Regions from separate parts of the Ideonella flava genome, predicted to be linked through region 4. Evidence: predicted binding sites of a transcription regulator. Region 4 holds the regulator's gene; each other region holds the start of a gene.
The links. Region 4 encodes LexA, which represses DNA repair genes until DNA is damaged. Its sites were predicted from a motif close to ACTGTATNNNNATACAGT; they were not measured.
Positions count from the first base shown of each region.

Region 1 (5,364 bases), on a different contig from region 4:
GGGTCTTCATCGTGGTGGCTCGGACTCAGGGGACGTTGATGATCTCGCGGTGCATGGGCGCCAGCAGCGCCAGGAGGCGGTTCTGCGTGCCGAAGGGGATGCCCCGCGCATCCATCGACTGCTGGAGCACCTCGACCAGCGCATTGAAGGCGGCGCGGTCGATGTCCACGCCTTCGTGCACGCGTTTCATGTCCGGGCCTTCGCGCCGGCAAGGGCCGCCGGACACCTCGCAGATCTGCAGCACCAGCTCGGCCCGGATGTGCGCCTGGTCGGCTTCCTTGAAGAAGGGGTTCATGCGCGGGTCGGCCAGCAGGCGCTGCATGAAGTCTTCCATCAGCGCTTCCAGGCCGGGCCGGGCGCCGAGCTGGCGGTAGAGGCTGTCGTCGGCGGCGAAGCCGGGGGTGGACAGGGCGAGGGCGCAGATCGCGGCGGACAGCAGACGGGCGAGCAGGGATGGCATCTTCATGGCAGACCTCAGAACGCCAGCTGGGCGGAAAGGTAGGCGCCTGTCTGGCGGCGGGGCACGACCGCCGGCACGATGTGGCCGAGGTCGACGTAGGCGGCGGTCAGCGAGAAGGCCTTGCAGGGCGCCCAGGCGATGAAGAGGTCGGCCCAGTCGTCCTCCTTCAGGCCCGCGCCGAGCGGCGAAGGGTTCAGGTTGTCGGGCTTGGCGCGGTACTCGATGCCGAGGGCCAGGTCCTTGCGCAGCAGCCAGGCCAGCGAGACCTCGGGTTGCAGCGAGTAGCCGTCGTGGGCCGTGCCGCCGAAGCCGAGCAGGCCGTTCTGGTTGGCGCGGGTCAGGCGCAGGGTGCCGTTGACCAGCACGCCTGGCGCGAGGAACAGCTTGGTGGCGCTCAAGTAGAGGTCGGTGCCGCTGGTGTCGGCGCCCAGCGCCTTCAGCGTTGGCGCCAGGCCGCCGGCATCGACGTGCTTTTGCTCCAGGCCGACGGCCAGCTGCGGCAGCCAGGTGTCGCTGTCGAGCACGGCTTCGCCCACGAAGTGCCACTTGAAGCCGATGATGTCCTGCTTGAGGTGCAGGCCCGGCAGGCCGAGCGCCGGGCCGGTGGGGCCGGTGTCGAAATCCTGGTGGGCGAGCGAGACCTCGAAGCGGTCGTCCACGCCTGCCGCGGCCCCATAGGCGTTCATCGCGTAGGCCTGGGTGGTGGTGCGGGTGGCGAAGGCCGTGGCGCCGAACTGGTGGGCGGTGGCGTAGCTGGCCGTCACCGCCCAGGGCGTGAGGCCGCCGCCGGCTGCGCCGTCTATCGAGCTGACGCCGCCCGTCAGCAGCAGCTTGCCCTGGCCGTGGGTGAGCGGTGGCGCGGGGTCCTCGGCCGCGTGGGCGGCGAGTCCGAGGCCCATCAGCAGGGCGGCGTAGAAGCGGGCGTGGCGTGGCGGCATGCGATCGGGCGGAGTGTCGGTGCTCCAGCTACGGGGCAGCTGCGGCATTGGATGCACGCCGCGGCGGCGCGGCGCGCCCTTTCGCCGCCGCGCCGCGGGCTGCCGTGCGTTTGTTCACGCCTCGCCGTCGAAGAGCGGCAGGTTGTAGGCGGCCGGCGGCTCCTCGGCGGTGGTTGCCGCCGCCGTGGTGCGTTTCGGAGCCGCCCCGGCACGAGCCCGCGCCTGTGCCTGCCGGGCCTGCCACTCGCCCGGCGTCATCAGCTTGCCTCCGCGCACGCCCAGCAGGCGCAGGCGGCGAGTCAGGTCGACCCGCTTGAGGCACTCGCCGGCCGCGCGTCGGATGGCCAGTGCATCGGACGTGGGCTCGGGCAGCGTCAGGTCGCGGGTGGCGATCTTGAAATCGTCGAAGCGCAGCTTGATGCCAATGGTCTGGCTGAGGTAGCCCTTGCGCTGCAGGCCGGCGGCGAGCTCTTCGCACAGCTGGGTGAAGATGGTACCGAGCTGGGCCTTGTCGCGCACGGCGTGCAGGTCGCGGTCGAAGGTGGTCTCGTGGCTCATCGAGACCGGCTCGCCATCGGTGACCAGCGGCCTGTCGTCGCGGCCCCAGGCGGCGTCGTTCAGCCAGGCTCCGTAGCTGCGGCCGAAGTGCTCTATGAGCCAGGGGCGTTCACAACGGGCCAGGTCGCCCACGGTCTGGATGCCGAGCTCGGCCATCCGGGCCGCCGCCTTGGGCCCGATGCCGTTCACCTTGCGGGCGGCCAGGGGCCAGATGCGGGTCGGCACATCGTCCATCGTCAGCACGGTGAGGCCGTCGGGCTTCTCCAGCTCGGAGGCCAGCTTGGACAGCAGCTTGTTGGGCGTGACCCCTATCGAGCAGGTCAGGCCGCCGGTGGCGCGCTTGACGTTGTTCTTGATCTCCAGCGCCAGGGCCCGCACGCCGCCGAGGGGGTCGTGCCCCACCGGCTCCTGGGCGCCGGGGACGTTCGTCAGGTCGATGTAGATCTCGTCTATGCCGCGGTCCTCGATCACCGGGGCCAGCTCGGCCACGGCCGCCTTGAACCGGCGCGAGTACAGGCGGTACTGCTCGAAATCCACCGGCAGCAGCACCGCGTTGGGCGCGAGCGCGGCGGCCTTCATCGTGCCCATGGCGGAGAACACGCCCATGGCTCGGGCCTCGTAGGTGGAGGTGGTGATGACCCCGCGGCCGGCGTAATCCTTCAGCAGCGAGTAGCGCCGGGTGCCGTCGGGCAGCACTTCGGGCTGGTGGCGCCGACCACCACCCACCACCACCGGCTTGCCCCGCAGATCGGGGTAGCGCAGCAGCTCGACGGACGCGTAGAAAGCGTCCATGTCGAGGTGGGCGATGAGACGTCGGGGCGGGGGCATACAGGCGGCAGACCTGTATGGATTATCAGTGCCTGATGGCGCTTGTGCCAGTGGGCAGGCTGGGCTTCGACAGGCTCAGCCCGAACGGGATGGAGGTTGGAGCCATCCCACCCCCCGTTCGCCCTGAGCCTGTCGAAGGGCCTCGCGCAAGGAGGCTTCGACGAGCTCAGCCCGAACGGCGTGGACGTTGGAGGCATTTCACCCCCCGTTCACCCTGAGCCTGTCGAAGGGCCTCGTGCAAGGAGGCTTCGACGAGCTCAGCCCGAACGGGGTGGAGGTTGGAGCCATCCCACCACCCGTTCGACCTGAGCCCGTCGAAGGGCCTGAAGCACAAAGGCATCGACGAGCTCAGCCCGAACGGCGTGGAGGTTGGAGCCATCCCACCCCCCGTTCGCCCTGAGCCTGTCGAAGGGCCTGAAGCACAAAGGCTTCGACGAGCTCAGCCCGAACGGGTTGGAGGTTGGAGCATCCCACCATCCGTTCACCCTGAGCCTGTCGAAGGGCCTGAAGCACAAAGGCTTCGACGAGCTCAGCCCGAACGGGTTGGAGGTTGGAGCATCCCACCACCCGTTCACCCTGAGCCTGTCGAAGGGCCTGAAGCACAAAGGCTTCGACGAGCTCAGCCCGAACGGGTTGGAGGTTGGAGCATCCCACCCCCCGTTCGCCCTGAGCCTGTCGAAGGGCCTGAAGCACAAAGGCTTCGACAGGCTCAGCCCGAACGGGGTGGAGGTTGAGCCGTCCCACCACCCGTTCACCCTGAGCCTGTCGAAGAGGCCTGAAGCACGAAGGCTTCGACAGGCTCAGGCCGAACGGAAGGGAGCTTGAGCCAGAGCGGGGGAGGTTGATCCCGAACGCGGTCGAGCTGGATGCCCTCAGTGCCCCAGCCGCGCGCGGTGCCTTTCGATCTGCGCGCGCACCTGCTGAGGAGCGGTGCCGCCGATCACGTTGCGGGCGTTGAGCGAGCCGGTGAGGCTCAGCACCTCGAACACGTCCTCGCCGATGCTCGCATGCAGGGATTGCAGCGCTGTCAGCGGCAGCTCCGACAGGTCCACGCCTCGACCGAGCGCCTCCTTGACGGCGTGGGCCACCACCTCGTGCGCGTCGCGGAAGGGCAGGCCCTTCTTGACGAGGTAGTCGGCCAGGTCGGTCGCGGTGGCGTAGCCGCGTCGGGCGGCGGACTGCATGGCCTCGGCCTTGACCTTGAGGCCTCCCGAACGGGTGCCGTTGGCGGCATCGATCTCGCCACCCACCATCTCGGCCATGATGCGCAGCGTGTCCTTGACCGTGTCCACGGTGTCGAACAGCGGCTCCTTGTCTTCCTGGTTGTCCTTGTTGTAGGTCAGCGGCTGGCCCTTCATCAGGGTGATCAGCGCCATCAGGTGGCCGACGACGCGGCCGCTCTTGCCGCGGGCCAGCTCGGCGACGTCCGGGTTGCGCTTCTGCGGCATGATCGACGAGCCGGTGCAGTAGCGGTCCGACAGGTCGATGAAGCTGAAGTTCTGGCTCATCCACAGCACGATCTCTTCGGCCAGGCGCGAGACGTGCACCATGACCAGCGAGGCGAAGGCGGTGAACTCGATCGCGAAGTCGCGGTCGCTCACCGCATCCAGCGAGTTCTGGCAAACGCCGTCGAAGCCCAGCGCCTGGGCCACGCTTTCGCGGTCCAGCGGGTAGCTGGTGCCGGCCAGGGCGGCGGCGCCCAGTGGCAGGCGGTTGACGCGCTTGCGCACGTCGGCCAGCCGCTCGCCGTCACGGGCGAACATCTCCACGTAGGCCAGCAGGTGGTGCGCGAAGCTGACCGGCTGCGCGACCTGCATGTGGGTGAAGCCGGGCATCACCGTCTCGGTGTGGTGCGAAGCCACCGAGATCAGCGCGCGCTGCATGTCGGCCAGCAGGGTCGCGATGGCATCGATCTCGCCGCGCAGCCACAGGCGCACGTCGGTGGCGACCTGGTCGTTGCGCGAGCGGCCGGTGTGCAGGCGCTTGCCGGCATCGCCCACCAGCTGGGTCAGCCGGGCCTCGATGTTCAGGTGGACGTCCTCGAGCTCGTCCTTCCAGACGAACTCGCCGTTCTCGATCTCGCTCTTCACCTGCGCCATGCCGCGCTCGATGTCGGCCAGGTCCTGCGTGGCGATCACCCCCTGGCGCGCGAGCATCGCGGCGTGGGCCAGGCTGCCCTCGATGTCGGCCCGCCACAGGCGCTGGTCGAACGAGACACTGGCCGTGTAGCGCTTGACCAGCTCGCTCATCGGCTCCGAGAACAGGGCTGACCAAGCCTGGGACTTTTTGTCGAGTTGGGTCATTGGAGCCCCTCGTCCGATGAGTACATCGGCCGATCCCCCGAGGGGATGCCGGCCGGCTGGGGAGCGGCCCGGCGCTCGGCCGGCGTCGCGCTGATGAGCGTTGCGGTGGGCATGTGATGTTCCGTCAGGGAAACCCTGGATTCTAGAAGTCGCGGGGACGAGCGGCCTGGTCCCGCCGACGACAATGGCCGCCGTGAGACCGACGCAAGACACCGGCACCGCCAGCACGCTCTTCGATGACCTGCGCGAGGCCGTCACGGCCCCTGACCCCTCCCGG
Region 1 covers NZ_JBPZHD010000002.1:104,918-110,281, forward strand. The annotation lists gene ACS5PM_RS04305 (cupredoxin domain-containing protein) at 1-10, opposite strand, end outside; gene ACS5PM_RS04310 (group I truncated hemoglobin) at 26-466, opposite strand; gene ACS5PM_RS04315 (DUF3034 family protein) at 475-1,398, opposite strand; gene ACS5PM_RS04320 (DNA polymerase Y family protein) at 1,513-2,784, opposite strand; gene ACS5PM_RS04325 (hypothetical protein) at 3,154-3,609, shown strand; gene argH (argininosuccinate lyase) at 3,657-5,087, opposite strand; gene ACS5PM_RS04335 (sensor histidine kinase) at 5,281-5,364, shown strand, end outside.
Region 1: a site for LexA is predicted at 2,797-2,814, ahead of ACS5PM_RS04320 (DNA polymerase Y family protein). Genes of this name have one in related genera too.

Region 2 (5,364 bases), on a different contig from region 4:
CGCGCATGCGCCCTATGCGGAGCAGGTTCGCGCCGCCCACGCCAAGGTCACGGCACTCGCCGAATCCGCGATGAACCACAGCCTGAACGGGGAGCCGCGCGCCGCCGCCAAAGCCCTGCTCGCCCACGGCGCCCAGACGCAGAACACCAAGCTGGTCGACATGGCCCGCATGGTGCTGCAGCGGCATGCCGACAAGATCAGCGACGCGACCGAACTGCACTCCATGGCCGACGAGTTGCATGCCCGTCTCGCCAACGCCGCCCTTCCTGGCCTGGCCGGAGGCAGCCGCCAGGCAGGTGGCGTCGCCTTGCGATCCACACCGGAAACCACGGGATCCCCACCGGCCTCTACGCCTCCGACTTCGCCTGCGCAGAACGATCCGGCTGCTGCGGCCGTGAACTAGAACAGACTCTGCTGGACGGGCGCGCCGACCGGTTTGCCCTTGTCGGGCCCCGCTGGTCTCTCGAAGCGAGTCAGGTCCAGGGCGATCCTTTCCTCGTTCAAGCCCAGCCTCGCGACGGCCTTGTCGAAACGCTGCCGGATGAGCTGGGCCCAGATGCCCTCGCCGCTCATGCGCTTGCCGAACCGGGCATCATAGTCCTTGCCGCCGCGCATCTCGCGCAGGCGCGCCATCACGCGCTTGGCGCGGGCCGGGAAATGCACCTCCAGCCATTGCTGGAACAACGGATTCACCTCCCAGGGCAGGCGCAGCACGATGCTGAAGGCGTGCCTGGCCCCGGCCTGGGCCGCTGCTTCGAGCACACGCTCGATCTCCGGCTCGTTGATGAAGGGGATGACCGGCGACACGCTGACGCCCACCGGCACGCCAGCGGCGGTCAGCCTCTCGATCGTCTTCAGGCGCCGTTCGGGGTGCGCAGCCCGTGGCTCGAGGATGCGCGCCAGCTCCGGATCCAGTGTCGTGATGGACACATAGGCCGCTGCCATTCGCTGCGCAGCCATCGGCGCCAGGAGGTCGATGTCGCGCTCTATGCCGGAGGATTTGGTGATGACCGAGAAGGCGTGCCTGAATTCGCTCAGCACCTGGATCACCGAGCGGGTGATGTTCAACTTGCGCTCGGCCGGCTGATAGGCGTCCGTCGCGGAGCCAATGTTGAGCATCAACGGCGTGTAGCTCGGACTTTGCAGCGTGGCACGCAGACGCTCCGCGGCGTTGACCTTGGCAAAGATGCGCGTCTCGAAATCCAGCCCGGGCGAGAGGTTGAAGTAGCTGTGCGTCGGGCGCGCGAAGCAGTAGATGCAGCCGTGCTCGCAGCCCCGGTAGGGGTTGATCGAGAGATCGAAGTTGACATCCGGCGAATCGTTGCCGTTCAGGATGGACTTGACCCGCTGCTCGAAGATCTGCGTGGTCGGCGGGAGCGCCTCTTCGCTGACCGCCTGCTCGAACGTCCCCCAGCCATCGTCGAAGCTCTCGTGACGCTCGATGGTGAAGCGATGCTCTATGGCCCAGCCCGTGCCACGGCCCTTGGGAGGGACGACAAGCATGGCCTGCTCCGAGGCAGGCGGCGACGGCCGTTGCGACTGATGACTTGGCATACTGTGAATATATACAGTATGCCAGCCTCCGCCAAGCGCCCTGCTGGGGACAGGGACGGCGGCGCGCCTCAGTACTCCTGCGAGTAGGCGTCCGGCGCGAGGTTGTCGAACTTGGTGTTCTGCTTCAGGAAGGCGAGCTTCACCGTGCCGACCGGGCCATTTCGCTGTTTGCCGATGATGATCTCGGCCACGCCGACTTCCTTGGAGTCCTTGTTGTAGTACTCGTCCCGATAGATGAACATGATGACGTCCGCATCTTGTTCGATGGCGCCGGACTCGCGCAGATCGCTCATCATCGGTCGCTTGTCGGTGCGCGTCTCGACCGAGCGATTGAGCTGCGACAGCGCGATCACCGGGCAATTCAGCTCCTTGGCCAAGGCCTTCAGGCCCCGCGAGATCTCGCTGATCTCGGTGGCGCGGTTCTCGCCGCTGGAGGTGCTGGTGCCGCTCATCAACTGCAGGTAGTCGATCACGATCAGGCCGAGCTTGCCGCACTGGCGTGCCTGGCGACGTGAACGCGCGCGCAGCTCCGCCGAGTTCAGCGCAGGGGTCTCGTCGATGAAGATGGACGCCTTGGACAGCTTGTCGACCGCTTCCGTCAAGCGCCCCCAGTCGTCGTCGCGCAGGCGGCCGGTGCGCAATCCGGACTGGTCTATCCGGCCCAGCGAGCCGACCATCCGCAAGGCCAGCTGCGCGGCTCCCATTTCCATGGAGAACACCACCACCGGCAGGCCTTCGTTCACCGCGACCGCCTCGGCGATGTTCAGCGCGAAGGCGGTCTTTCCCATCGACGGCCGGGCGGCCAGGATGATCAGGTCGCCGCCCTGCAGGCCCGCGGTCATGCGGTCCATGTCGAAGAAGCCGGTCCGTACGCCGGTGACCTCTTCTGCGCCGTTCTCGGCCAGCTCGGTGACGCGGTCGATCAGTTGCACCACCAGCTGGTCCATGCTCTGGAAGCCCTGCTTGGTACGCTGGCCCTCCTCGCCGATCTTGAAGATCTTGCCTTCGGCCTCGTCGAGGATCTGCGACACCTGGCGCCCTTGCGGGTTGAAGGCCGCGGTGGCGATCTCGTCACTGGCGGCTATCAGTTTGCGCAGGATCGCCCGCTCGCGAACGATCTCGGCATAGCGGCGAAGGTTGGCCGCGCTGGGCACGCTCTGGGCCAGGGCGTTCAGGTAGGCCAGGCCGCCGCATTCCTCTGCCTTGCCGAGCGACTGCAATTGCTCGAAGACGGTGATCACGTCGGCCGGCTTGGTCGCGCTGATCAAGCCGCCGATGGCGCCGAAGATCAGCCGATGCTCGTAACGGTAGAAATCCGTCTCGCTGAGGACATCGGCCGCCCGGTCCCAGGCACCGTTGTCAAGCAGCAGGCCGCCCAGCACGCTTTGCTCCGCCTCTATCGAATGCGGAGGCACGCGCAGCTTGGCGACTTCGTCATCGCGCGGCGCGGCGCGGGGGTCGTGGGCGTCGAAGATCGAGGACATCAATCGATCCTATGAAGCGGTGGAACGGCCGCAAGGGGGAGAACTGCCGAGGCCCGCGCGCTCTTCCTGGCACGCTGTGCGCAAACCTGTGCACATCCCTGTGGGCAGGCGGCGCAAACCAGTGGATAACGTGCCGCCCAAATGAAAGAAGCCGGCGGGTGCCGGCCTCTTGGTGGAGAAGCTGTGGATCAGTCGGCTTCGCCGACGACCTTCACGGTGATCTCGACCACGACATCGGTGTGGGCGGCGACGTTGACCGGGAACTCGCCGACGGCCTTCAGCGGGCCGTTGGGCAGGCGAACCTGGGCCTTCGCGACCTGGAAGCCCGACTTGCCGAGCGCCTCGGCGATGTCATGGTTGGTCACGGAACCGAACAGGCGGCCATCGACGCCAGCCTTCTGGCTGATGGTGACGGTGAGGCCAGCCAGCTTCTCGCCGGCGGCTTGCGCGGCGGCCAGCTTCTCGGCGGCGACCTTCTCCAGTTCGGCGCGGCGCGCCTGGAATTCCTGGATCGCGGCCTCGGTGGCGCGGCGGGCGCGCTTGGTCGGGATCAGGAAGTTGCGGGCGAAGCCGTCCTTGACCTTGACGATGTCGCCGAGGTTGCCCAGGTTGGCCACCTTGTCCAGCAGAATGACTTGCATGCGTGGACTCCTCAGACCTTGTGTTGATCGCTGTACGGCAGCATCGCCAGGTAGCGCGAGCGCTTGATGGCGTTGGTCAGCTGGCGTTGGAAGAAGGCGCGGGTGCCGGTCAGGCGAGCGGGCGTGATCTTGCCGTTCTCACCGATGAAATCGCGCAGCAGGTCGACATCCTTGTAGTCGATCGACTCGACGCCGGTGACCGTGAAGCGGCAGAACTTCTTGCGGCGGAAAAGCAGCGACTGCTGGTTGCGCTTCGGCCGGCGATCCTTGGAAAAACGTGACTTGGGCGGGGGCATGATGACCTCTGTAAATGTCTATCCGGTGTTTGAACAGGGGCGTCAGGTCAGTCGGGTCAGGTGTCGAGCTCGGTCACGTGGAACACGAGGCCCTTGCCGTTGCGAGAGGCGGTCAGGAAGCCGGCGAATTGAGCCGGTGTCCCGAGCGCCAGGGCCGCGACAGGCCGCGTGATCTCCCCGATCGCCACCGCCTTGAGCTGCATCGCTATCTGGCGGGGCTGGCCGTCTTCGGTCACCTGGGATTGATGCTTGAGCATCAGGTCCAGGGCCGGAAGGCCGGCGGGGGTGTAACGCGTCGCGCCTCGCTCGACCACCTCGGCAGCCAGGATAAGCCGGTTCACGACCTCACCTCGACGCCGGGCGACGAACCGTCAGGCTTCAGGCGGTGGACTCCTGGGCGGCCTTGCGGGCCTCTTCCTTCTCGACCGACTTCATCATCACCGACGGGCTCGTCTCGGCCTTCTCGACCTTGACGGTCAGGTGGCGCAGGACGGCGTCGTTGAAACGGAAGCCCGTCTCCAGCTCGGTCAGGACTTCCTTCGAGCACTCGATATTCAGGCACAGGTAGTGCGCCTTGGCGAGCTTCTGGATCATGTAGGCCAGCTGACGGCGGCCCCAGTCTTCGACCCGATGAACCTTGCCGCCACCGTTGGTGACGAGGTTCTTGTAGCGCTCCAGCATGGCTGGAACCTGTTCACTCTGGTCCGGATGGATCAGCAGAATGATCTCATAGTGACGCATGAATACTCCTTGAGGATTTCCGTGGATGGAAAGCCGCCCGGCGCGTCTGAATGACCGGTGCAGCAAGGGCAGGAAAGCCGACGATCATAGCACAAGGGCCCGGGAATCCCCGGGCCCTGTTCAGCCGGCTGGCCAGGGCGAGTTCAGGCGGCGCCCGCCAGACGCGTCCAGGTCTCGATGACCGAATCCGGATTCAGCGACATGGAGGCAATGCCTTCGGCCGCCAGCCAGTCGGCGAAATCCGGATGGTCGCTCGGGCCCTGGCCACAGATGCCCACGTACTTGCCGGTGGCGCGACAGGCGGCGATGGCGCGCGAGATCATGGCCTTGACCGCCGGGTCCCGCTCGTCGAAGTCCTCGGCCAGCTGCACCAGCCCGGAATCACGGTCCAGGCCCAGCGTGAGCTGCGTGAGGTCGTTCGAGCCGATCGACATGCCGTCGAAGTGCTCGAGGAACTGCTCGGCCAGGATGGCGTTGCTGGGCACCTCGCACATCATGATCAGGCGAAGGCCGTTCTGGCCACGCTTGAGCCCGCGCTCGGCCAGCAGGCCGGTGACCCGCTCGGCTTGCCGCACGGTGCGGACGAAGGGCACCATGATCTCGACGTTGGTCAGACCCATGTCGTTGCGCACGCGCTTGAGCGCCTCG
Region 2 covers NZ_JBPZHD010000005.1:429,839-435,202, forward strand. The annotation lists gene ACS5PM_RS13510 (response regulator) at 1-403, shown strand, start outside; gene ACS5PM_RS13515 (PA0069 family radical SAM protein) at 400-1,503, opposite strand; gene dnaB (replicative DNA helicase) at 1,623-3,038, opposite strand; gene rplI (50S ribosomal protein L9) at 3,227-3,679, opposite strand; gene rpsR (30S ribosomal protein S18) at 3,691-3,975, opposite strand; gene priB (primosomal replication protein N) at 4,032-4,316, opposite strand; gene rpsF (30S ribosomal protein S6) at 4,354-4,716, opposite strand; gene ppsA (phosphoenolpyruvate synthase) at 4,860-5,364, opposite strand, start outside.
Region 2: a site for LexA is predicted at 1,555-1,572, ahead of ACS5PM_RS13515 (PA0069 family radical SAM protein). Genes of this name have one in related genera too.

Region 3 (5,364 bases), on a different contig from region 4:
CGGAAAGCGCCACCACCGGCGCGTAAGCCAGCAAGCGCTCCGAGGCCAGGTGCTGCAGCAGCTCGGTGCCATGCATGTCGGGCAGCTGCATGTCCAGCAGCACCAGGTCGAAGCGCTCGTCGCGCATCCGGGCCAGGCCGGCGCCGCCGGTGTCGGCGCTGTGCAGACGCACGTCGGGCCAGCGCCGCAGGAACTGCTCGACCAGCAGCAGGTTCACGGGGTTGTCCTCGACGTAGAGGATGTCGCCGGCCAGGGCACTTTCGGCGGTGGCGGCCGGCGCCTGCGGGCCGGAAGCCGCCGACCGCTCGCCCGCGCCCGAGGGGGCCGTGATCGTGTCCATGCGCGCACGTGGCAGGCGCACCCGCATGCGCGTGCCTTCGCCGGGGTCGCTGTGGGCCTCGATGGCGCCTCCCATCTTGAGCACCAGCTGGCGGGTCAGGTGCAGGCCTATGCCGGTGCCTTCGATCACGCCGCCTTCGCGGCCCAGGCGGTTGAAGGGTTCGAAAAGGTGGGCCATCTGCTCGCCGTTCATGCCCACGCCGTTGTCCGCCACTTCGACGCACACGGTCTCGCCTTCGTCGGCCAGGTGCACCTGCACCTCCACCCAACCGCCGGGGCGGTTGTACTTGCAGCCGTTGGACAGCAGGTTGAGCACGACCTGGCGCAAGCGCGTGGCATCGGCCCGCACGGCGAGCGGCCCGGCCAGCAGCTCGGGCGCCGGCCCGCGCAAGTGGATCCTGTGGCGCGCCGCCAGCGTGGCCGCCACCGACAAGGCCGAATCGATCAGCGGCTTGAGCGGCACCGGCTTGAACTGCATCTCGAGCTGGCCCGCCTCGATGCGGGAGACGTCCAGCACGTCGTCGATCAGCGCCAGCAGGTGCCAGCCGGCCTCGCGCGTGAGCTCCAGGTGGCGACGCTGTCGCGCGCTCAGCGGCTCCCGCGGGTCGTCGCTCAGCAACTGGGCGAAGCCGAGCATGGCGTTCAGCGGCGTGCGCAGCTCGTGGCTCATGCGCGAGAGGAACTCGGTCTTCGCATGGCTCGCGGCCTCCGCCACGATGCGGGCCTCGCGCGCGGCCTCGGCGGCGAGGCGGTCGGTCAGGTCGCGGATGACCGCGGTCATCGTCAAGCGCGGCCCCTCGCCCTGGCGCGAGACGGCCGCCTCGAAGGCAAAGCGCTCGCCGTTCGCACGCACCCCGTACAGCGTCCGTTCGTGGCCGATCGCGACGCGCTCGCGGCCGCTGGCGATGAAGGCGCGCAGGCCTTCGCGATGGCGTTCGAGCAGTTCGGCGGGAACGAACTCGTCCAGGTGATGCCCCAGCGCCTGCTCGGCCGGCAGGCCGAACATCTCGGCCGCCGCGCGGTTGAACATCACCACCGTCTGCGAGGCGTCGATGGTGATGATGGCGTCCATCGCCGTCTCGACGATGCCGGCGAGCTGCTGCTCGCGCGACAGCAGCGCCTGCTCGGCGTGGCGGCGCTCGGTGATGTCGTGGCTGATGGTGAGCAGCGCCGGACGGCCGTCGTAGTCGATCAGCTCGCCGTTGAACAGCAGAACCCGCTCCACCCCGGCCGCGTCCCTCACGCGGACCTCGAAGTCGGTCAGGCGCGCGTCGGAGCGCATGGCGGACATCAGGCGCCTATGGTCCTCGATGGTCATGCCGAGGCCCAGGTCGAACAGGCTCTTGCCGATGAGCTCCTCGCGCGGCCGGCCCACGCGCCGGGCGAACACCGGGTTCAGGTCGAGCAGGCGGCCATCGCCCAGGGTGCGCACCGCGATGCCCATCGGCGAGGCCTCGAAGATGCTCTTGAACCGGCGGTGGTCGACGGCGGCGCGCTGCTCCGCGGCGACGCGCGCCTGCTCGCGCTGCAGGTTGTCCAGCGCGAACGCGAGTTCGTCGGTCAGCTGGTGCAGCAGTTTCACCAGCGCGTCGTCGAACCAGTCCGCCTCGTCGACGTGCAGCAGCAGCACGCCTATGACCTCGCCCGCGCATCGCAGCGGGAAGACGGCCTGCGCCAGCACGCCGGCGGTGGTCGCCTGGTCCCGCCAGTCCGCCGCCAGCGGGTCGTTCAGCAGGTCGCTGCTGATGCCCCACAGGCCCTCGCCGAGCGCATGGCCGGTGAGCGTGTCGGCCAGCCCGGGATCGGCCAGGCTGCGGCTCATGGGCAGGCGCCCGAACAGACGCTCGGCCGGCCCGGCCCAGGCCACCGAGACCAGCGACTCGCTGCCTTCGCCGGCCTGCCTCAGCCAGGCGCTGGCCATGCGCGCCTGGCCCGCGTCGACGCAGGCGTCGCAGGCCTCTCGCAGCAGCTCGTCGCGGGGATAGCGGTGAATGATGGCCCGCTGGGTGCGCGACAGGGCCTGCAGGAAGCCGGACAGCCGCAGGACCTGCTGCTCGGCGCGGCGCTGGTCGGTGACGTCCTCGCCTATGCTGGCGCGCCCTATGACCACGCCCTGCTCGTCGCGCAGCATGGTGCTGCTCCAGCGCACCAGGCGGCGCTCGCCCTGGCGCGTGAGGATGGCGGCTTCGGCGTGTGCCGGCAGCTGCCCCTCGCGCAGGGCATGGCGCCAGCTGTCGCGGTCGCGACGCCGTTCCGGCGGTACGCAGCGCTCGCCGTAGTCCGCCCCGGCCAGCTCCTGCAGCGTCCAGCCGGTGCGTTTGAGGAAGAAGTCGTTGCAGTAGGTGATGCGCCCGTCGACGTCGGCCGCGACCGCGAACAGCTCCACCGTGTCCAGCATCTCGCGAAAGCGCCGCTCCGATTCGGACAGGCGGGCCTGCGCCTGGTCGCGGCTGTCGAGCATGCGGTTGAACTCGCCGGCGACGGCGCTGAATTCGCCGGGCAGCGCCTCGTCGGCACGAGCGGCGCGGGCGCCCTGGGCCACGGCGCGGGCGGTCGCCGCCAGGTGCTCGAGCGGGGCGACCAGCCGGCGAGACAACCGCCAGGCCAGCCAGCCGACCAGCGCCGTCAGCAGGGCGAGCGCCAGCGCGGCCCGCAGGGCGTTGCGTCGAGCGGGGGCCACCACCGCTTCCTCCGAAATGCCGGCCACGGCGGTGAGAGGCCAGTCGCTCACGGGCGTCAGCGCATAGAAGCGCCGGACACCGTCCAGGCCGGTCGCGAGGCGGATGTCGGCCGGCAGGTCGCGACCTGCCGAAGCGGGCTGCTCGGGCAGGCGCTGGCCTATCCATTTCGGCGGATCGGGATAGCGGCCGAGCACCGTCCCGGCGGCGTCCTGCAGCGTCAGCGTGCCGCCCTCGGCCAGCAGATGCCGGGCCCAGGAGTCCGACCAGGCCTGCAGGTCGAGCATCAGCACCAGCACGCCCCGGTCTTCACCCCCCGGCCCGGCCACGCCGCGCAGGATGGGCAACACCGGATGGCCGTTCACCACGCTGGGCCGCACGGGACCCAGCCTCACCTGGGGGCTGCCCCGGGCGGCCTGGAACGCCTGCGTGCGCGCCACGCTGGTGGGCACGCTGGCGCTCTCGACCGTGGTGCAGCGCACGCTTCCGTCGGCGTCGGCGTAGCCGGCGTTCGCCAGCAAGGGCTCTATGCGCACCAGGCCGGTCAACAGCGAACGGCAGGCCGATCGATCGTCCTGGAGGATCTCCGGGCGGGCGGCGAGGAAGTCCAGCAGCTGGCGGCCACGCTGGAGCATGCGGGCGGCCTCCTGGGCCAGCAACTGCGAGCGCTGCCGCATGCTTTCCAGGGCGGCCTGCTCCGCGGCGCGGCGGTCGTGCTCGATCTCATATGACAACGCCACGACCCAGGGCAGCGTCACGACGCCGACCAGCAGGAGCAACCGACCCAGAAAGGTTCGCGCAGGCTTCATTGATGTGCTGGTGCACCGGGCGAACCGCCGTGGGCCTCCCCCGCACCGCAGCGGCTGCAGGTTAGTGCTTCGTGGCGCCCGGCGCCACTGGCCATCCATCCAGTATGCTGCCGGGGTGTCTGCCGTGCTGTACCCCCCCGCCCCTGCCGCTTGCGGGCAAGATCCGCTGGCCGCGCTGAACGAAGAGCAGCGCGCGGCCGTCGAGCACGGTGACGACCCGCTGCTGGTCATCGCCGGTGCCGGCGCCGGCAAGACCACCACGCTGGCGACGCGCGTCGCGCACCTCGTCGCCGGCGGCGCGGATCCCAACCGCCTGCTGCTGCTGACCTTCTCCCGCCGCGCCGCGCAAGAGATGCAGCAACGGGTCGCCGCGCAGCTGCAGGCCGTGCTGGGCTTGCCGCCGGGCTCCAAGGGCCCGCTGTTGCCCTGGGCGGGCACCTTCCACGCCATGGGCGCCAGGCTGCTGCGCGAACAGGCTGCCCGCCTGGGGCTGGACGAGAACTTCAGCATCCTCGACCGCGGCGACGCGGAAGACCTGATGGGCCTGGTGCGTGATGCCCAGGGCCTGTCGTCGAAGGAGAAGCGATTTCCGCTCAAGGGCACCTGCCTCGCGATCTATTCGCGCGCCGTCAACAGCCAGGCCCCCGTGGCCGACCTGCTGCGCGAGAACTGGCCCTGGTGCGCCGACTCCGAGGCCGAGCTGCGCTCGCTCTTTCGAGCCTATGAAGATGCCAAGCGCCACCAGCAGTCGCTCGACTACGACGACCTGCTGCTGTGGTGGGCCGAGATGATGCGCGAGCCCGACATCGCCGCCTGGCTCGGCGAGCGCTTCAGCCACGTGCTGGTCGACGAGTACCAGGACACGAATCGCCTGCAGGCGGCCATCCTGCTGGCCCTCAAGCCGGGCGGCCGGGGCCTGACGGTGGTGGGTGACGATGCGCAATCCATCTACGCCTTCCGCGCGGCCGAGGTGCGCAACATCCTCGACTTCCCTTCGGCCTTCACGCCGCCCGCGCGCATCGTCACCCTGAGCCGCAACTACCGCTCGACCCAGCCATTGCTGGATGCGGCCAACGCCGTCATCGCCCTGGCGCCCGAGCGCTTCGCCAAGACCCTCTGGACCGACCGCGCCGGCGCCGAGCGGCCGCAACTCGTGGCGGTGGACGACGAGCTCTCGCAGGCGCGCTGGGTGTGCGGGCAGATCCTTGCGCGGCGCGAGGGCGGGCTGAGGCTGAAGTCGCAGGCGGTGCTGTTCCGCAGCTCTTCGCACAGCGCGGCGCTGGAGCTGGAGCTGGCGCGCCGCCGCATCCCCTTCGTCAAGTATGGCGGCCTGAAATTCCTGGAGGCGGCCCACATCAAGGACGTGCTGTCGCTGCTGCGCTGGGCGAGCAACCCGCGCCACCGGCTGGCGGGTTTCCGCGTGGCGCAGCTCGTGCCCGGCATCGGCCCGGCCAGCGCGCGGCGCCTGCTCGATGCGATGGACGCCAGCGGCGATCCGCACTCCATCCTGCAGGCGTTCGAGCCGCCCACCGCGGCCC
Region 3 covers NZ_JBPZHD010000006.1:192,593-197,956, reverse strand. The annotation lists gene ACS5PM_RS14700 (PAS domain S-box protein) at 1-3,826, opposite strand, end outside; gene ACS5PM_RS14695 (ATP-dependent helicase) at 3,951-5,364, shown strand, end outside.
Region 3: a site for LexA is predicted at 3,913-3,930, ahead of ACS5PM_RS14695 (ATP-dependent helicase). Genes of this name have one in related genera too.

Region 4 (5,364 bases):
CCTTGATGGTGGTGTGCATCGCCTTCTCCGTTGTTGAGGGAATGGCATGGGCCACCATCCCTCCACCGAGACAGACGCTCTGTCGGAGCCGGGGCACATGCTGGCTCCATCGTGAAGATGCCGCTCGGGCGGGGCTACCAGACGCCCGCGCGCAAGCCTGTAGCCGCCGTCCTACAGGGCGGCGGCTACAAGCGGGACAGCTGGAAACGCGGGAGTGGAAAGGCTTACGGGAAGGCCGGCATCGTCAGGTCGACACCGCGGTCTGCGGCCTCGGGATGGCGCTTGTGGAGCAGGTCCTGGATCTCCTCCACGCGGCCGTGGGGCACGTCGACCATCAGCAGGATCTTGCCGTCCTCGATGTCCTTCTCGAAGGTCTTCAGGCTGGTGCTGGGCGTGGACACGCCGATCAGCGTGGACATCCAGGCGCCAAGCACCAGTCCGCCCAGGGTGCACAGCATCACCGTGCCCACATCGAAGTTGATGTCGCCCAGCTGGCTGACCTTGAGGAACACACCGACAGCCGCACCCCCGATCACGCCGATGCCCGCACCCAAGAAGGCGGCGTGGCGCACATCGGTCTTCTGCAGAAAGCTGGCTTCGTGCAGGTCTTCGAGCGACATGTCGCGCCGCCCCAGGAAGTGCATGTGCCGGTCCTCGATCCGGGCCAGCAACAGGTCATTGGCAGTCTGGCGTGCGCTGGCCACGTCAGGCAACACCACGTACAGGCGTCTACGCATACGGCCTCCTCACCCGCGCGGACGCCGTAGGTTGGCAGCGCGGTAAGGGAGATTTACGCCTGATGTTGTGCCATGTCAATCCGGGGCGGCAGTCAGCCCCTGCACGTTGTGATAGGGATGTGCGCCGCGGCGAAACCGGACTTGAACGGTGTATCCGCCCGTGTCGGCTCGTGGGAGCGTGGCATCATCGAGCCATGAACAATGGCTTTGGCATGGAGGCTCACGGCAAGCAACCGGCGAATGCCCATCGCAAACCGGCTCGCTACCTGCTGCTGATCGATGCAGGCGGCAGCACCATCGCCAGGCTGTTCACCGACACACGCGAAGCGGCCGGCGAGTTCGACGCCGGCTCCGAGGAAGTCGCCGTGATGACCCAGCGCCTGAAACCCGGCAGCGGTGCCACCGGCCACGAATGGGATCGCGCGCTCGAAGGCCACAGTGCCGCGGAACGCGCCGCGGCCGTCGTCTACACCCTCGACATCTGACCGCCACCGCCAGGCGGCGCAGTCGGATCTCATTCCCCTATTAATTGTGCGCATTTAAATTGTGCGCAATACTTCTGCCCATGGCGAAGACCCCCAGCCCCTCCAAGCCCGCTGCCAACTGGCTGGCGCTGGACATGCAGTTGTGCTTCGGCCTGTATTCGGCCTCGCTGGCCATGACCAAGCTCTACAAGCCGCTGCTGGCGCCGCTGGGCCTGACCTATCCACAGTACCTGGTGATGCTGGTGCTGTGGGAGGAGGACAGCCAAGCCGTCAGCGCGATCGGAGACCGGCTGACCCTGGATTCCGGCACGCTCACGCCCCTGCTCAAGCGGCTGGAAGCCGCCGGCCTGGTGCAGCGCCTGCGCGATGCGGTTGACGAGCGCCGCGTGCTGATCCAGCTCACGCCGGCCGGCCGCTCGATGAAGGCCCGCGCGAGCAGCATCCCGCAGCAGATCCTCTGCGCAACCGATTGCCAGCTCGACGAAGTTTCCTCCCTCACGCAACGCCTGAAGTCCCTGCGTGACAACCTCACCCAGGCCGCGGCCTGACCTATCCCTTCAATCACCCAAAGGAAGACAACATGGCTCTCGAAAAGGTCCTCTACACCGCCCACGCCACCTCCACCGGTGGCCGCACCGGCACCTCCAAGACCGACGACGGCCGCCTGTCGCTGACGCTCAGCACGCCGAAGGAACTGGGCGGTGACGGCGGCGCGGGCACGAACCCCGAGCAGCTCTTCGCTGCCGGCTACTCGGCCTGCTTCATCGGCGCGATGAAGGCCGTGGCGGCCAAGCAGAAGATCTCGCTGCCGGCCGACGTGTCGATCAGCGCCGACGTGGGCATCGGCCCCATCCCGGCCGGCTTCGGCATCCAGGTCGCCATGCGCATCACCGTGCCCGGAATGGAAAAGGCCGCCGCCGAGGCGCTGGTCGCCGCCGCGCACCAGGTGTGCCCGTACTCGAACGCGACCCGCGGCAACATCGACGTGTCGCTGACCGTCGTCTGAGCGGGGGGAGACGGCACCAAGCCGTCACCGTTCATCGCGAAGCTCCTCGGGTTTGTCCACCCGAGGGGCTTTTTTCATGGTGCACCTCAAGAGTCGGCTCTGCGCGCTGGCGTCCCCTCAACGTCGTCGGAGTGGCCCGCAGCGGTTCAAGAAGAAGGCGGCAATAGCAGCTGCAGCAGCAGTTCCACCCGCGCCTTGGCCGGCGTGAGGACACCAGCCGTAGGCAAGGCCCCTTCGGGCGAGCCGACGATCGCTCCGCCCGAGCATCGGCTCGCCCTGAGCACCGGCAGGCCAGCCGCCCGCGCCCGCGCCAGGGCCGCGAGCAGCGACGCGTGCACGGTGCCGTTCCCGGTGCCCTCGACCACGAGCCCGCGGGCACCGGCGGCCACCAGCGCCTCCACCACGACGCCGTCCGCGCCGGCATGGCTCACCACGATGTCGACCCGCGGCCACGTGCCGGCATCGGCCGCGATCCGCTCCAGGCCGAGCGCCTCGCCCGAGGGCCAGGAGCGCAGCGCTCTGACCTGCCCTTCCTGCACCACCGCCAGCGGGCCGTCCTCGCCGGATTCGAATGCATCCAGGGCGAAGGGCTGGCGCTTGCGCACCTCGGCCGGGCCGTGGACGCGGCCCTGCAGCACGGCCACCACACCCTGTGCGCCCGGCCAGGCAGCGAGCGTCACCGCGTCCAGCAGGTTCTGCGGGCCGTCGGCCTGCAGCGAGGTCGCCGGGCGCATGGCGGCTGTCAGCACGACCGGCTTGGCCGGGGCCAGCACCCGCTGCAGGAACCAAGCCGTCTCTTCCAGCGTGTCGGTGCCGTGGGTCACGACCACGCCGGCCACCTCTTCACGCGCGAGGTGGTGCGCCAGCCGCTGCGCCAGCCGCTGCCAGATGGCGTGGCTCATGTCCTTGCTGTCGACCTGGGCCACCTGCTCGGCCTCGAGCTGGCGCCCGGCCAGTGCTGGCACGGCCCCCACCAGGGCCTGCACGCTCATTTGCCCCGCCGTGTAGCCGACGTCGTCGCCGGAGCCGGCAATGGTGCCGCCGGTTCCCAGGATCACGACCGTGCCCGCCGCCTGCTGTGATTTGTTTTGCATTTCAACGATGTCTGGATAAAAATACAGATACTGGATGCAAACTCAGCCGTACCGCTTGCCCGGTAGGCCCGCCGCCATGATTGAAAGCCCGAAGCTCACCGCCCGCCAGCAGCAGATTCTCGACCTGGTGCAAACCACCATCGAGCGCACCGGCGCCCCCCCCACCCGGGCCGAGATCGCGGCAGAACTCGGTTTTCGCTCACCCAATGCCGCCGAGGAGCACCTGCAGGCCCTGGCCCGCAAGGGCGTGATCGAGCTGGTCGGTGGCACCTCTCGCGGCATTCGCCTGCAGTCCAACACGCTGCGGGCCCTGAACGAGGCCCGCGGCAAGCAATTCTCGCTGCCCCTGCCAAGCCTGGCCCAGCTGACCTTGCCGTTGGTCGGGCGCGTGGCCGCCGGCAACCCCATCCTCGCCCAGGAAAACATCGACCAGACCTACCTGCTCGAGGCGAGCCTTTTCCCGCGGCGTCCCGACTACCTGCTCAAGGTCAAGGGCATGAGCATGCGCGACGCCGGCATCATGGACGGCGACCTGCTCGCGGTGCAGAAGACGGCAGAAGCCCGCAACGGCCAGATCGTCGTGGCGAGGCTGGACGACGAGGTCACGGTCAAGCGCCTGCATCGCACGCGCCACACGATCGAGCTGCTGCCCGAGAACCCCGATTTCCAGCCCATCGTCATCGCGCCCGGCCAATGCGAGTTCGCCATCGAGGGCGTGGCCGTCGGCCTGGTGCGGCAGCACATGGTGTTCTGAGCGAACGTTGCCATGGCTCGCGCCGCATCGCCCGTACGCCCCATCAAGGCTCCCAAGGCCGCCTGCGCCGACGAATGCGCGGTGCTGGAGCAGTTGCCGAACGTCGGCCCGGCCATGGCCGGTGACCTGCGCCTGCTGGGCATCCAGCACCCGGCAGAGCTGCGCGGGCGTGACGCCTTCGCGCTGTACCGCGCACTCGAGCACGCCACCGGCCACAGGCAGGATCCCTGCGTGCTCGACACCTTCATGGCCATCGTCGATTTCATGGAAGGCGCCGCGCCCAAGCCCTGGTGGGCCTACACCGCCGCGCGCAAGCAGCGCCACGGCCAGATCACCAACTGATCGCTACCACCCGCCTGCCCCGCCAAATCTCGGGATGCGAGCCGCCGCCAGCGCACGCCTGATCGCCGCCGGATAACTCGGCCCCACCGGCAGCTCCCGCCCATTGCGCAGCGTGGCCATGTACTCGCCGCCGCCCACGGGATAGAGCGAGCGCAGTTGCGCCAGGTTGACGATGTAGGAGCGATGGATGCGAAGGAATCGCGTCGCCGGCAACTGCTGCGCGAGCACGCCTATCCTCTCCCTCACATCCAGCACCTCGTTGCTGCCGAAGTGCAGGGTGACGTAGTTCGCCGCAGCGCGGATCAGCTCCAGCTCGTCGAACGGCACGAACACCAGCTGGTGGCCGCTCTTGACCACCATGCGATCGGGCTCGATCGCCAGCGGCGGCGGCACCTCGATCAAGGTCAGCTCGGCGGCCCGTGAACCGAGGAACTGCCTAACCCTGTCCAGCGTGGCCTCGAAGCGCTCGCGGCGGAAAGGCTTCAGCAGGTAGTCCAGCGCCTGGGCATCGAAGGCGCGCAGGGCGAACTGCGCATGCGCGGTGACGAAGACCACGGCCATGGCGGCCACCGAGTCCTGTGCAGCGGCGCGCACGGACTGCAGCAGTCCGAAGCCATCGGCGCCCGGCATCTGAACGTCGAGGAAGAGCAGCTGCGGCGCTTGCGCGGCAATGGCCCCGGCAGCGCTGGCTGCATCCGCGCATTCACCGACGATCTCGAAATCGTCCTCCTCGGCCAGCAGCGTCGCGAGGTTCAGGCGGGCGAGCGGTTCGTCGTCGACGATGAGGGTGCGGATCTTCATGGCTCACGTGACAGCGCGAAAGGGCATTCGCAAGGTGACCCGCGTTCCCGCCCCGGCCCGCCCATCGAGCTCGAAGCTGTGCGCGTCGCCGTAGAGCTGGCGCAGCCGCTTCTTCGCATTCGCCAGACCGACCCCCGGCCGCGGC
Region 4 covers NZ_JBPZHD010000001.1:545,477-550,840, forward strand. The annotation lists gene ACS5PM_RS02435 (beta/gamma crystallin-related protein) at 1-19, opposite strand, end outside; gene ACS5PM_RS02440 (DUF1269 domain-containing protein) at 225-737, opposite strand; gene ACS5PM_RS02445 (hypothetical protein) at 932-1,222, shown strand; gene ACS5PM_RS02450 (MarR family winged helix-turn-helix transcriptional regulator) at 1,303-1,770, shown strand; gene ACS5PM_RS02455 (organic hydroperoxide resistance protein) at 1,803-2,228, shown strand; gene ACS5PM_RS02460 (asparaginase) at 2,375-3,322, opposite strand; gene lexA (transcriptional repressor LexA) at 3,399-4,076, shown strand; gene ACS5PM_RS02470 (helix-hairpin-helix domain-containing protein) at 4,089-4,418, shown strand; gene ACS5PM_RS02475 (LytR/AlgR family response regulator transcription factor) at 4,422-5,219, opposite strand; gene ACS5PM_RS02480 (sensor histidine kinase) at 5,223-5,364, opposite strand, start outside.